DNA from 3 places in the Bacillus sp. LQ16 genome. Region 3 is predicted to be linked to each of the others. Evidence: predicted binding sites of a transcription regulator. Region 3 holds the regulator's gene; each other region holds the start of a gene.
What was found. Region 3 encodes CtsR, which represses protease genes until heat stress. Its sites were predicted from a motif close to ATGGTCAATAAAGGTCAAACA; they were not measured.
Positions count from the first base shown of each region.

Region 1: the regulator CtsR is predicted to act here: its motif matches at 1,257-1,277, upstream of clpB (ATP-dependent chaperone ClpB).
Region 2: the regulator CtsR is predicted to act here: its motif matches at 1,557-1,577, upstream of clpP (ATP-dependent Clp endopeptidase proteolytic subunit ClpP).

Region 1 covers NZ_CM173491.1:1,239,809-1,243,094, forward strand. The annotation lists gene AC3EMB_RS06240 (Cof-type HAD-IIB family hydrolase) at 1-412, opposite strand, end outside; gene AC3EMB_RS06245 (YjzC family protein) at 905-1,084, shown strand; gene clpB (ATP-dependent chaperone ClpB) at 1,295-3,286, shown strand, end outside.
Region 2 covers NZ_CM173491.1:5,006,397-5,009,682, forward strand. The annotation lists gene spoVAE (stage V sporulation protein AE) at 1-275, shown strand, start outside; gene AC3EMB_RS25485 (DUF1657 domain-containing protein) at 287-493, shown strand; gene AC3EMB_RS25490 (DUF421 domain-containing protein) at 514-1,383, shown strand; gene clpP (ATP-dependent Clp endopeptidase proteolytic subunit ClpP) at 1,624-2,205, shown strand; gene AC3EMB_RS25500 (HPr family phosphocarrier protein) at 2,607-2,855, opposite strand; gene whiA (DNA-binding protein WhiA) at 2,879-3,286, opposite strand, start outside.
Region 3 covers NZ_CM173491.1:91,561-94,846, reverse strand. The annotation lists gene mcsB (protein-arginine kinase McsB) at 1-927, opposite strand, end outside; gene mcsA (protein-arginine kinase activator protein McsA) at 932-1,480, opposite strand; gene ctsR (transcriptional regulator CtsR) at 1,651-2,112, opposite strand; rRNA gene rrf (5S ribosomal RNA) at 2,320-2,435, opposite strand; rRNA gene AC3EMB_RS00500 (23S ribosomal RNA) at 2,486-3,286, opposite strand, start outside.

The DNA.
Region 1 (3,286 bases), 1.1 Mb from region 3:
CCGTAAAAATCTTAGGAGAGCCGAATTCGAAAATATGTTTTTTATCTTCATCAATTTCACGAACATACACATCGTCCATTACTTCCGCGTATATATTTTTTACGCCGAAATCAAAGCAAGCTCGTACAATTTCTTGCGCTGTTGCTAGCTCAAGAGGAGAGTGATGTGTTCCCCAGCTTGAATCAAGAGGATGATGTACGTAAGCACCGTTAAAGTTTACGATAGGTGTGTTAAGAGCAAGTTCTTTATAGTAATCATAACTAGCACGGAATGGACGTCCTGTTGAAATAACAACAATATGTCCCTGTTCCTTTGCTTTTGCAATTGTATGTTTCGTTCGAGTGGAAATTATTTTGTTGTCTGTTAATAAAGTACCGTCTAAGTCTAATGCGATTAAATGTTGTTTGTTCATAATTTCACCTCTTATAATAATTTTTTTGTATCTATCTGTATTTCCGTTTTTAATATGCAGAAATAAGAGGTTAGACTCGGTGAAATCACCATAGATGGAAATTTCACTATATATCCATCTTACGTCTCAAAGTGCTGCGGTGTCTACTATTTATCGTTGGAAATTAAGAAAAGTCAACATCTTTTTAGAAAGTTCAAACAATGTTTCTTTCATTATGTACAAATTGTGAAAAGGGTTACATTGCTCGTGTGATGAGACTTATAATGAACATGTAATCTTCTCGTATATGTTTGACTCTCCTTTGAAACTAGCCTAGAGTAGGTTGGTTTCTTTTTTTTTCTACAAGTAGGAAAGAAATCCCTGCTTACGCTTGTATCATTCATATATATGTACAAGGACGAGATGTAGTACTGTTTCCTAAACATGACAGAAAACCTTTCTTTTAAAATGGATATACTAATGAGGCAAAGACGTCATGGAAGGAGAATGAAAATGGGACAAAATCGCAGGTTTCGTTCTGGACAAAAAGCGCCGAATGATGGTATTTATGTAGAAATTGGTGAAACGGGAAGTATGGTGAAAAATCCGCAAATGATACAATTAACTGCCGGTGAAAAGTTTCCAGATAATACGAATCATAACCGTCAGTGGACATATAAAAGAAAACCGTAACAGAAGCCGCAATCGTTATTGCGGCTTTTTTGTCGTTACACATTATAATTTCATTTACCGTACTTTTAAAACAATATAATGAATGCTTCCTTTTTCTTTTTCCAATAATAAGTTTGAAAATACATAGGCAAAATTATTGTATAAAAAAGTCAGTTGGCGTATAATCAAATCAAAGGTCAAAGAAAGTCAAACTTTTGGAGGGCTGTAAAGATGGACTTAAATCAAATGACAACAAAAACACAAGAGGCGATTATGAGTGCCCAATCTTTAGCGGTATCTCATCATCACCAAGAGGTGGATACTGTTCATCTATTACTTGCATTATTAGAAGAGCAAGATGGATTAGCAGTACGTATATTTCAAAAAATGAATGTTGATATAGAAGCGTTAAAGCAAGGCGCTGAAAGCTTAATTAAAAAGAAACCTTCTGTAACGGGAAGCGGTGCAGAAGTTGGAAAATTGTATGTAACGAGCGCTCTGCAACAACTGCTTGTAAGAGCAGGGAAAGAAGCAGAAAAACTGCAGGATGATTACATTTCAGTAGAACATGTATTACTTGCTTTTTCTGAAGAAAAAGGCGATATAAATCAATTATTTACAACATTGCATATTACGAAAGATAACTTATTACAGTCTTTAATGACAGTTCGGGGGAATCAAAGAGTGACTAGTCAAAATCCAGAAGCAACTTATGAAGCGTTAGAAAAATATGGCCGTGATTTAGTGGCAGAAGTGAGAGCCGGGAAAATTGATCCTGTTATCGGCCGAGATAGTGAAATTCGACGCGTTATCCGCATTCTTTCACGTAAAACGAAAAACAATCCTGTTTTAATTGGTGAGCCAGGTGTTGGTAAAACAGCAATCGTTGAAGGATTAGCACAGCGTATTGTGAAAAAGGATGTACCTGAAGGATTGAAAGATAGAACGATTTTTGCGTTAGATATGAGTGCGCTCGTAGCAGGCGCGAAATTCCGTGGTGAGTTCGAAGAGCGTCTGCAAGCTGTATTAAATGAAATTAAAAAGAGTGAAGGACGCATTTTATTATTCATTGATGAACTTCATACAATCGTTGGAGCTGGTAAAACAGAAGGTGCGATGGATGCAGGAAATATGTTAAAACCGATGCTTGCTCGTGGTGAACTGCATTGTATCGGGGCGACAACATTAGATGAATATCGTAAATATATTGAAAAAGATCCAGCACTAGAAAGACGTTTCCAACAAGTATTAGCAGAAGAACCAACTGTTGAAGATACGATTTCCATATTACGTGGATTAAAAGAACGCTTTGAAATTTATCACGGTGTAAATATTCATGACCGTGCGATTGTAGCAGCGTCAGTTTTATCAGATCGATATATTTCAGATCGCTTCTTACCGGATAAAGCGATTGACCTTGTTGATGAAGCGTGCGCAACAATTCGTACAGAAATCGATTCTATGCCGACAGAATTAGATGAAGTAACGCGTCGTATTATGCAGCTGGAAATTGAAGAAGCGGCTCTTGGAAAAGAAACGGATCGTGGTAGCCAAGAGCGTCTAAAAACATTGCAACGTGAATTATCGGATTTAAAAGAAGTTGCAAGTGGTATGAGAGCGAAATGGGAGAAAGAAAAAGAAGACATTCACAAAGTTCGTGACTTACGTGAACATTTAGAACGTCTGCGCCGTGAATTAGAAGAAGCAGAAGGTAATTACGATTTAAATAAAGCAGCCGAACTTCGTCACGGGAAAATTCCTGCAATCGAAAAAGAATTAAAAGAAGCGGAAGAAATGGGCGTGCATAATAAAGAAGAAAATCGTTTATTACGTGAGGAAGTAAGTGAAGAAGAAATTGCAGATATTGTTTCACGCTGGACTGGTATTCCTGTTGCTAAACTTGTTGAAGGCGAACGTGAGAAATTACTACGCTTAGAGCAAATCTTATCAGAGCGTGTCATCGGACAAGAGGAAGCAGTAAGCCTAGTATCAGACGCGGTTCTTCGTGCACGCGCTGGTATTAAAGACCCGAATCGTCCAATTGGTTCCTTCATTTTCTTAGGCCCTACGGGTGTTGGTAAAACAGAACTTGCAAAAACGTTAGCGCAGTCTTTATTCGATAGTGAAGAGCAAATGATTCGTATTGACATGTCTGAGTATATGGAGAAACACGCTGTGTCACGCTTAATTGGTGCGCCTCCTGGATATGTAGGATATGAAGAG
Region 2 (3,286 bases), 470 kb from region 3:
TAACACCAGCTCATACAATGGCAACACTCGTTGTTGCCGGAGCTATATTAGATGGATTTAATTTGTATGAGCCATTAATTGATTTCGCTGGAGCCGGGGCAACTGTACCTATTACAAGCTTTGGTAATGCCCTCGTTCATGGCGCAATGGAAGAAGCTGCAAAACATGGCATCGTTGGCGTTATTACTGGCATGTTTAAAGTAACGAGCGCCGGTGTATCAGCAGCTATTATTTTCGGCTTCATAGGTGCATTGTTATTTAAACCGAAAGGATAAGGAGTGTTTGTATGACTGTTATCGCTAGCGTAAAAACTTGCCTTGCTAGTGTAAGGGGAGCTCAAGCAAGCTTAAGCTCTCTTTCATTAAATTCACAAGACGAAGAATCAAAACGCGTATTTCATGAATGTATGTTAGAAATGGACAGCGTCATCGCTGATTTAAAGGATAGAATTTCAGTATTAGAACGTGAAGAACCTCAATATAAAGGGTTTTAAGTAGACTGGAGGAAACGACTATGTCTCACCTGCCGGAATGGACACTTGTCATTCTTCGCTCTGTATTCATATTAATTATTTTATTCGCTATTACGAAATGGTTAGGGAAAAGACAAATCTCTCAGCTTTCTTTTTTTGAATACATAGCCGGAATGACGATTGGTGACATCGCTGCCCAAGTATCTACAGGGCTCGATTCAAAATTTTTTCACGGCGTCTTTGCGATACTCATTTTCGCTGTGGTACCTTTTTTAACAGGAATCCTCTCTTTAAAGAACAAAACAGCTCGGGACTTCTTTGAAGGAAAATCTACCGTATTAATAAAAGACGGAAAGATACTCGAAGATAATTTAAAGAAAGAAAAATATACGAGTGACGAATTACTGGAACTTCTCCGTGGAAAAAGTGCGTTCAGCGTAGCTGAAGTCGAATTTGCTGTCTTAGAACCGAGCGGAGAATTAAATGTATTATTAAAGAAAGATTCTCAGCCACTTACAGCAAAAGACATCGGTTTAAAAGTACCAAACGAGAAAGAACCACAAACTGTTATTATGGATGGAAATGTACTAGATGAACCTCTTTCAGCAAGCGGACATAACCGCGCTTGGCTACATTCAGAATTAGAAAAACTCGGTGTTGTTATTGAAAATGTCTTCCTCGGTCAAGTGGATTCATACGGACAACTTACTATCGACATTTACAATGACAAACTCCAAATGCCTTCTCCTCAAAATAAACCTTTATTATTAGCATCTTTAAAAAAATGTCATGCTGATCTTGAACTATTTTCCCTAGAAACAAAGTCGAAATCAGCAAGCGAAATGTATAGTAAAAACGCCAAACAAATCGAAAAGATTTTAAATAAAGTAACCTATCTTTTAAAAGACTAATTATCGAAAGAACGCTTCAGTTAAAAGGCGTTCTTTTCTTTTTTCTCCAGTTTTCATAACGTTTAAATTTATATAATTCGGTTATGATGTTGAAGATACATAAGCAGGGAATTTCGAAAACATAGCGAATATTTCATGGTACAACTACATATTTTTTTGATTTAAAGTGGTTTCGTTTGACCTTTATTGACCATAATTGTATTATAAGACTAAGAAAGCTTTATAAGGAGGAAATAACAGATGAATTTAATTCCTACAGTAATTGAACAAACAAATCGTGGAGAACGCGCTTACGATATTTACTCTCGACTATTAAAAGACCGCATCATTATGCTTGGTAGTGCAATTGATGACAACGTAGCTAACTCAATCGTTTCCCAGCTTTTATTCTTGGAATCTCAAGATCCAGAAAAAGATATTCACATCTACATCAACAGCCCTGGTGGTTCTATCACAGCGGGTATGGCAATCTATGATACAATGCAGTTTATTAAACCACAAGTATCAACAATCTGTATCGGTATGGCTGCATCTATGGGTGCATTCTTACTTGCAGCCGGTGAAAAAGGAAAACGTTATGCACTTCCAAACAGTGAAGTAATGATTCACCAACCACTTGGTGGAGCACAAGGTCAAGCGACTGAAATCGAAATCGCTGCAAAACGTATCCTATTCTTACGTGAAAAACTAAACCAAATTCTTGCTGACCGCACTGGTCAACCACTTGAAGTACTACAACGCGACACAGACCGCGACAACTTCATGACAGCGGAAAAAGCTTTAGAATACGGTTTAATCGATAAGATCTTTACAAATCGTTAATACTTAAAAGCGAAAGCGGCTCGTTTAGAATCGCAGGGCGATGGAGCCCCTGATTCCGAGGCGCTTTTTGCCTCGAATGAAGGGGCGAAACAACCGGAGATTCTAAACGCTAGAGCTAGATATAACTAAAAGTGGAAGCGCCCTATAATTGGGCGCTTCTTTTATATATTGTTCCCCGCTCACATACCCCATCCAGTATCCCTCTAAATATATCAACGATTTTGCAATTATATCGAACAAAACTCAAATTATATCAACGATTTTTTTAATATATCAACGGTTCGACACAACATATCGATTTACCGACAATCTCCGACAAGGACAAACCAGCTAAATACCCCTATCCGCTAATCCGCACAAACAACAAAACAAAAAAACTATCGCATATACGCGATAGCTCTTTATTGTACATATGCAGCTAATGCTTCTAAAGCCTCTTCTGCATCTGAACCTTCTGTTGTAATTGTTATCATGCTTCCAGTTCCAATTGCTAAGCTCATAATCCCCATTATGCTCTTTGCATTTACTGTCTTTCCATCTTTCTCAATAAAGATATCTGCATGAAAGCGATTTGCCTCTTGTACAAACAACGCAGCCGGACGTGCTTGTAAACCGTTTTTTAATGAAACCTGAACTCGTTTTTGAACCACAGCTCCATTTCCCCTTTAACCTCTTATTTTTTTGCTACCGTTTCCCCCGCGCGTAATTTCTCTGCAATTTCATCGATTTTACGCAAACGATGATTAATACCCGATTTACTAATTTTCCCCCCGGATACCATCTCACCTAACTCTTTCAATGTTACATCTTGATAATCTCTTCGTAGTTGCGCAATCTCTTGTAGTTTATCTGGCAATATATCAAGACCAACCGTCTCATCAATATAGCGGATATTTTCAATCTGCCTTAGCGCTGCACCAATTGTTTTATTTAAATTAGCTGTTTCGCAGTTCACTAAACGATTTACGGAATTACGCATATCACGTACGATTCGAATATCTTCAAACCTTAAAAGTGCATTATGAGCACCAATAATATTTAAAAATTCCGTAATTTTCTCCGCTTCTTTCAAATACGTAAT
Region 3 (3,286 bases):
TCTCGATATACCTTTTATATATCCTAGATCAATACCAAGTCGTACATCCGATAAGCAATTGGCTGCTTCTGCAGATTGAATTAAACGACTGTTTGCTAGTATGCCGTAAGAACGATAAACCTTATCTTCAAGTTCAATACTTGAATTTTGTACAATTAATTCTCTAGCTATTTTTTCTTGCTGTATAATTTGTTGAATGACACTCTTTAAATCTGCAATAATATCTTCTTCAGACTTTCCTAGCGTCATTTGATTTGAAACTTGAAATATATTACCTAACGCTTCGCTACCTTCACCGTATATTCCTCTTACTACTAACCCTAATTTTTGAATTACTTGTATAATACGGCTAATTCTTTTTGTTAAAACCAGTCCCGGTAAATGAATCATCACAGAAGCTCTTAACCCTGTGCCAACATTAGTAGGACAACTTGTAATATATCCAAGTGACTCATCAAAAGCGTATTCAACTTCTTTCTCAATCCAATTATCTATTTGATTGGCGCTTTGAAGCGCCTCTGATAACTGTAATCCTGAAAATAGGCACTGAATCCGAATATGGTCTTCTTCATTAAGCATAACACTAATATGTTCACTTTCTGATAGTAGACATGCTCCATATTCTGTCCCTGCAAGATTTGGACTAATTAAATGTTTTTCGACTAAAACTCTCCTTTGAAGAGGTGTTAATTCATTCATCTTTAATAGTCCAAACTCCCCAAAGGACCCTACTGCTTTATTTATAAATTTCTTTTTGAATAATTCATGAATCTGTTTAGCTTCTTCTTCGTTTTGCATAGTGGAAAATTGATATTGTTTAAAATTACGAGCCAAACGAATTCGACTACTTAAAACAATATCAGAATCAGGGCCATCCCCCTTCATCCATGGACTAATTGCTTCGTTCATAATTTTGTCCAGTGACATAGAATTATTCCCCCTCCCTATGCTCACTAAGCTGTATTTCAAGACCTCGGATTTTATCCCTTACCTCTGCAGCTTTCTCAAATTCCTCTTTCTGTACGTATTGTTTCAGAATAAGTTTTAGTTCATCTAATTCTTTCTTTAAGTGGATATTTCCTTCTATACGTTCCGGAATTTTTCCACAATGTTCTGTATGCCCACCGTGAAGGCGTTTTAATAATGGCTTTAAATGCTCCTTAAATGTATCGTAACAAGAAGAACAGCCAAAACGTCCGACTTTTGTAAATTGTTCATATGTCATCTTACAATCTGGACACCTTACTATATCTGCATTTGAAAATCCATTTTTTCCTTCTTCAAACATTGTTGATTCACCGTGTAATAAACCAGCAAATAAATCATGAAATGAAAAGTTAGACTGCGATGATTGAAAGAAAGACGTATAGCCACTTTGCTCTGCACATTGCTCACAAAGATGAACTTCCGCCTTCTTCTCGTTAATTACTTTTGTATAATGTAAAGTTGCTGGTCTTATGTTACAGTTTTGACAAGTCATCACTATCCCCACCTTTACAACAGGAACGCTCTATCTCATGGTACTTTTCATACATTACTAGATTGTTCGCTTTCCTGAATCCATTTAAATAAAAGTGCATGTTCTTTTTCAAAACTTCTACAATATTTAACTGCTTTATCTTAGTTATCAATCTTTTACAAAAGTTATATTTATTTATATTTCAGTGTTCTTAACATTGCGCATAATATTCGAGCCCTAAGTTCATCTCGAGAAGGAACATCCATTGATAATACAGAACGGTCTATTACACTTAACATCAGTTTCGCTTCACGATTTGTTATGATTCCCTCTTCTATTAAACGTATAATCATACTTTCTGCATTCCCTTGCGCAACGCTATGATCAATCATATGAAGCATTTGATCAATAATGTCTATATCATCATGCAGTTTGACTTTTATAATGCGAATGTAACCTCCTCCACCACGTTTACTTTCTACTACAAATCCTCTTTCTAACGTAAAACGGGTATTGATTACATAATTGATTTGAGATGGTACGCACTCGAATCGATCCGCAATCTCATTTCTCTTGATTTCAATCACATTATTATTACTTAAGTCAATAACTTGCTTTAGATATTGCTCAATGATATCAGATATATTTCTCATTTATCCGCCACCTTTATTGACTTTGACTATCTTTGACTTTAATTATATACGTATTAATAAAATTTGCAACTCTTTTGCTTATTCACTATCCTAGCCACATTCCCCTGTATTTAAACAAAATATGAATACTTTAAACACATTTTTTATTACTATGGATTATAAAATAAAACACGAAAAAACACGAGTCATTTGACTCGTGTTTTAGTTGCTTGGCGACGTCCTACTCTCACAGGGACAAGGTCCCAACTACCATCGGCGCTAGAGAGCTTAACTTCCGTGTTCGGTATGGGAACGGGTGTGACCTCTCTGCCATCATCACCAAACTATTGAAGGCATATTCCTTCAAAACTAGATAACATTTGCTACATATTATATGGTTAAGTCCTCGATCTATTAGTATTCGTCAGCTCCACATGTCACCATGCTTCCACCTCGAACCTATCAACCTGATCATCTTTCAGGGATCTTACTAGCTTACGCTATGGGAAATCTCATCTTGAGGGGGGCTTCATGCTTAGATGCTTTCAGCACTTATCCCTTCCGCACATAGCTACCCAGCTATGCCCTTGGCAGAACAACTGGTACACCAGCGGTGCGTCCATCCCGGTCCTCTCGTACTAAGGACAGCTCCTCTCAAATTTCCTACGCCCACGACGGATAGGGACCGAACTGTCTCACGACGTTCTGAACCCAGCTCGCGTACCGCTTTAATGGGCGAACAGCCCAACCCTTGGGACCGACTACAGCCCCAGGATGCGATGAGCCGACATCGAGGTGCCAAACCTCCCCGTCGATGTGGACTCTTGGGGGAGATAAGCCTGTTATCCCCGGGGTAGCTTTTATCCGTTGAGCGATGGCCCTTCCATGCGGAACCACCGGATCACTAAGCCCGACTTTCGTCCCTGCTCGACTTGTAGGTCTCGCAGTCAAGCTCCCTTATGCCTTTGCACTCTACGAATGATTTCCAACCATTCTGAGGGAACCTTTGGGCGCCTCCGTTACACTTTAGGAGGCGACCGCCCCAGTCAAACTGCCCACCTGACACTGTCTCCCGGGTCGATAAGACCCGTAGGTTAGAATTTCAATACAGTCAGGGCGGTATCCCACCAGCGCCTCCACCGAAGCTAGCGCTCCGGTTTCAATGGCTCCCGCCTATCCTGTACAAACTGTACCA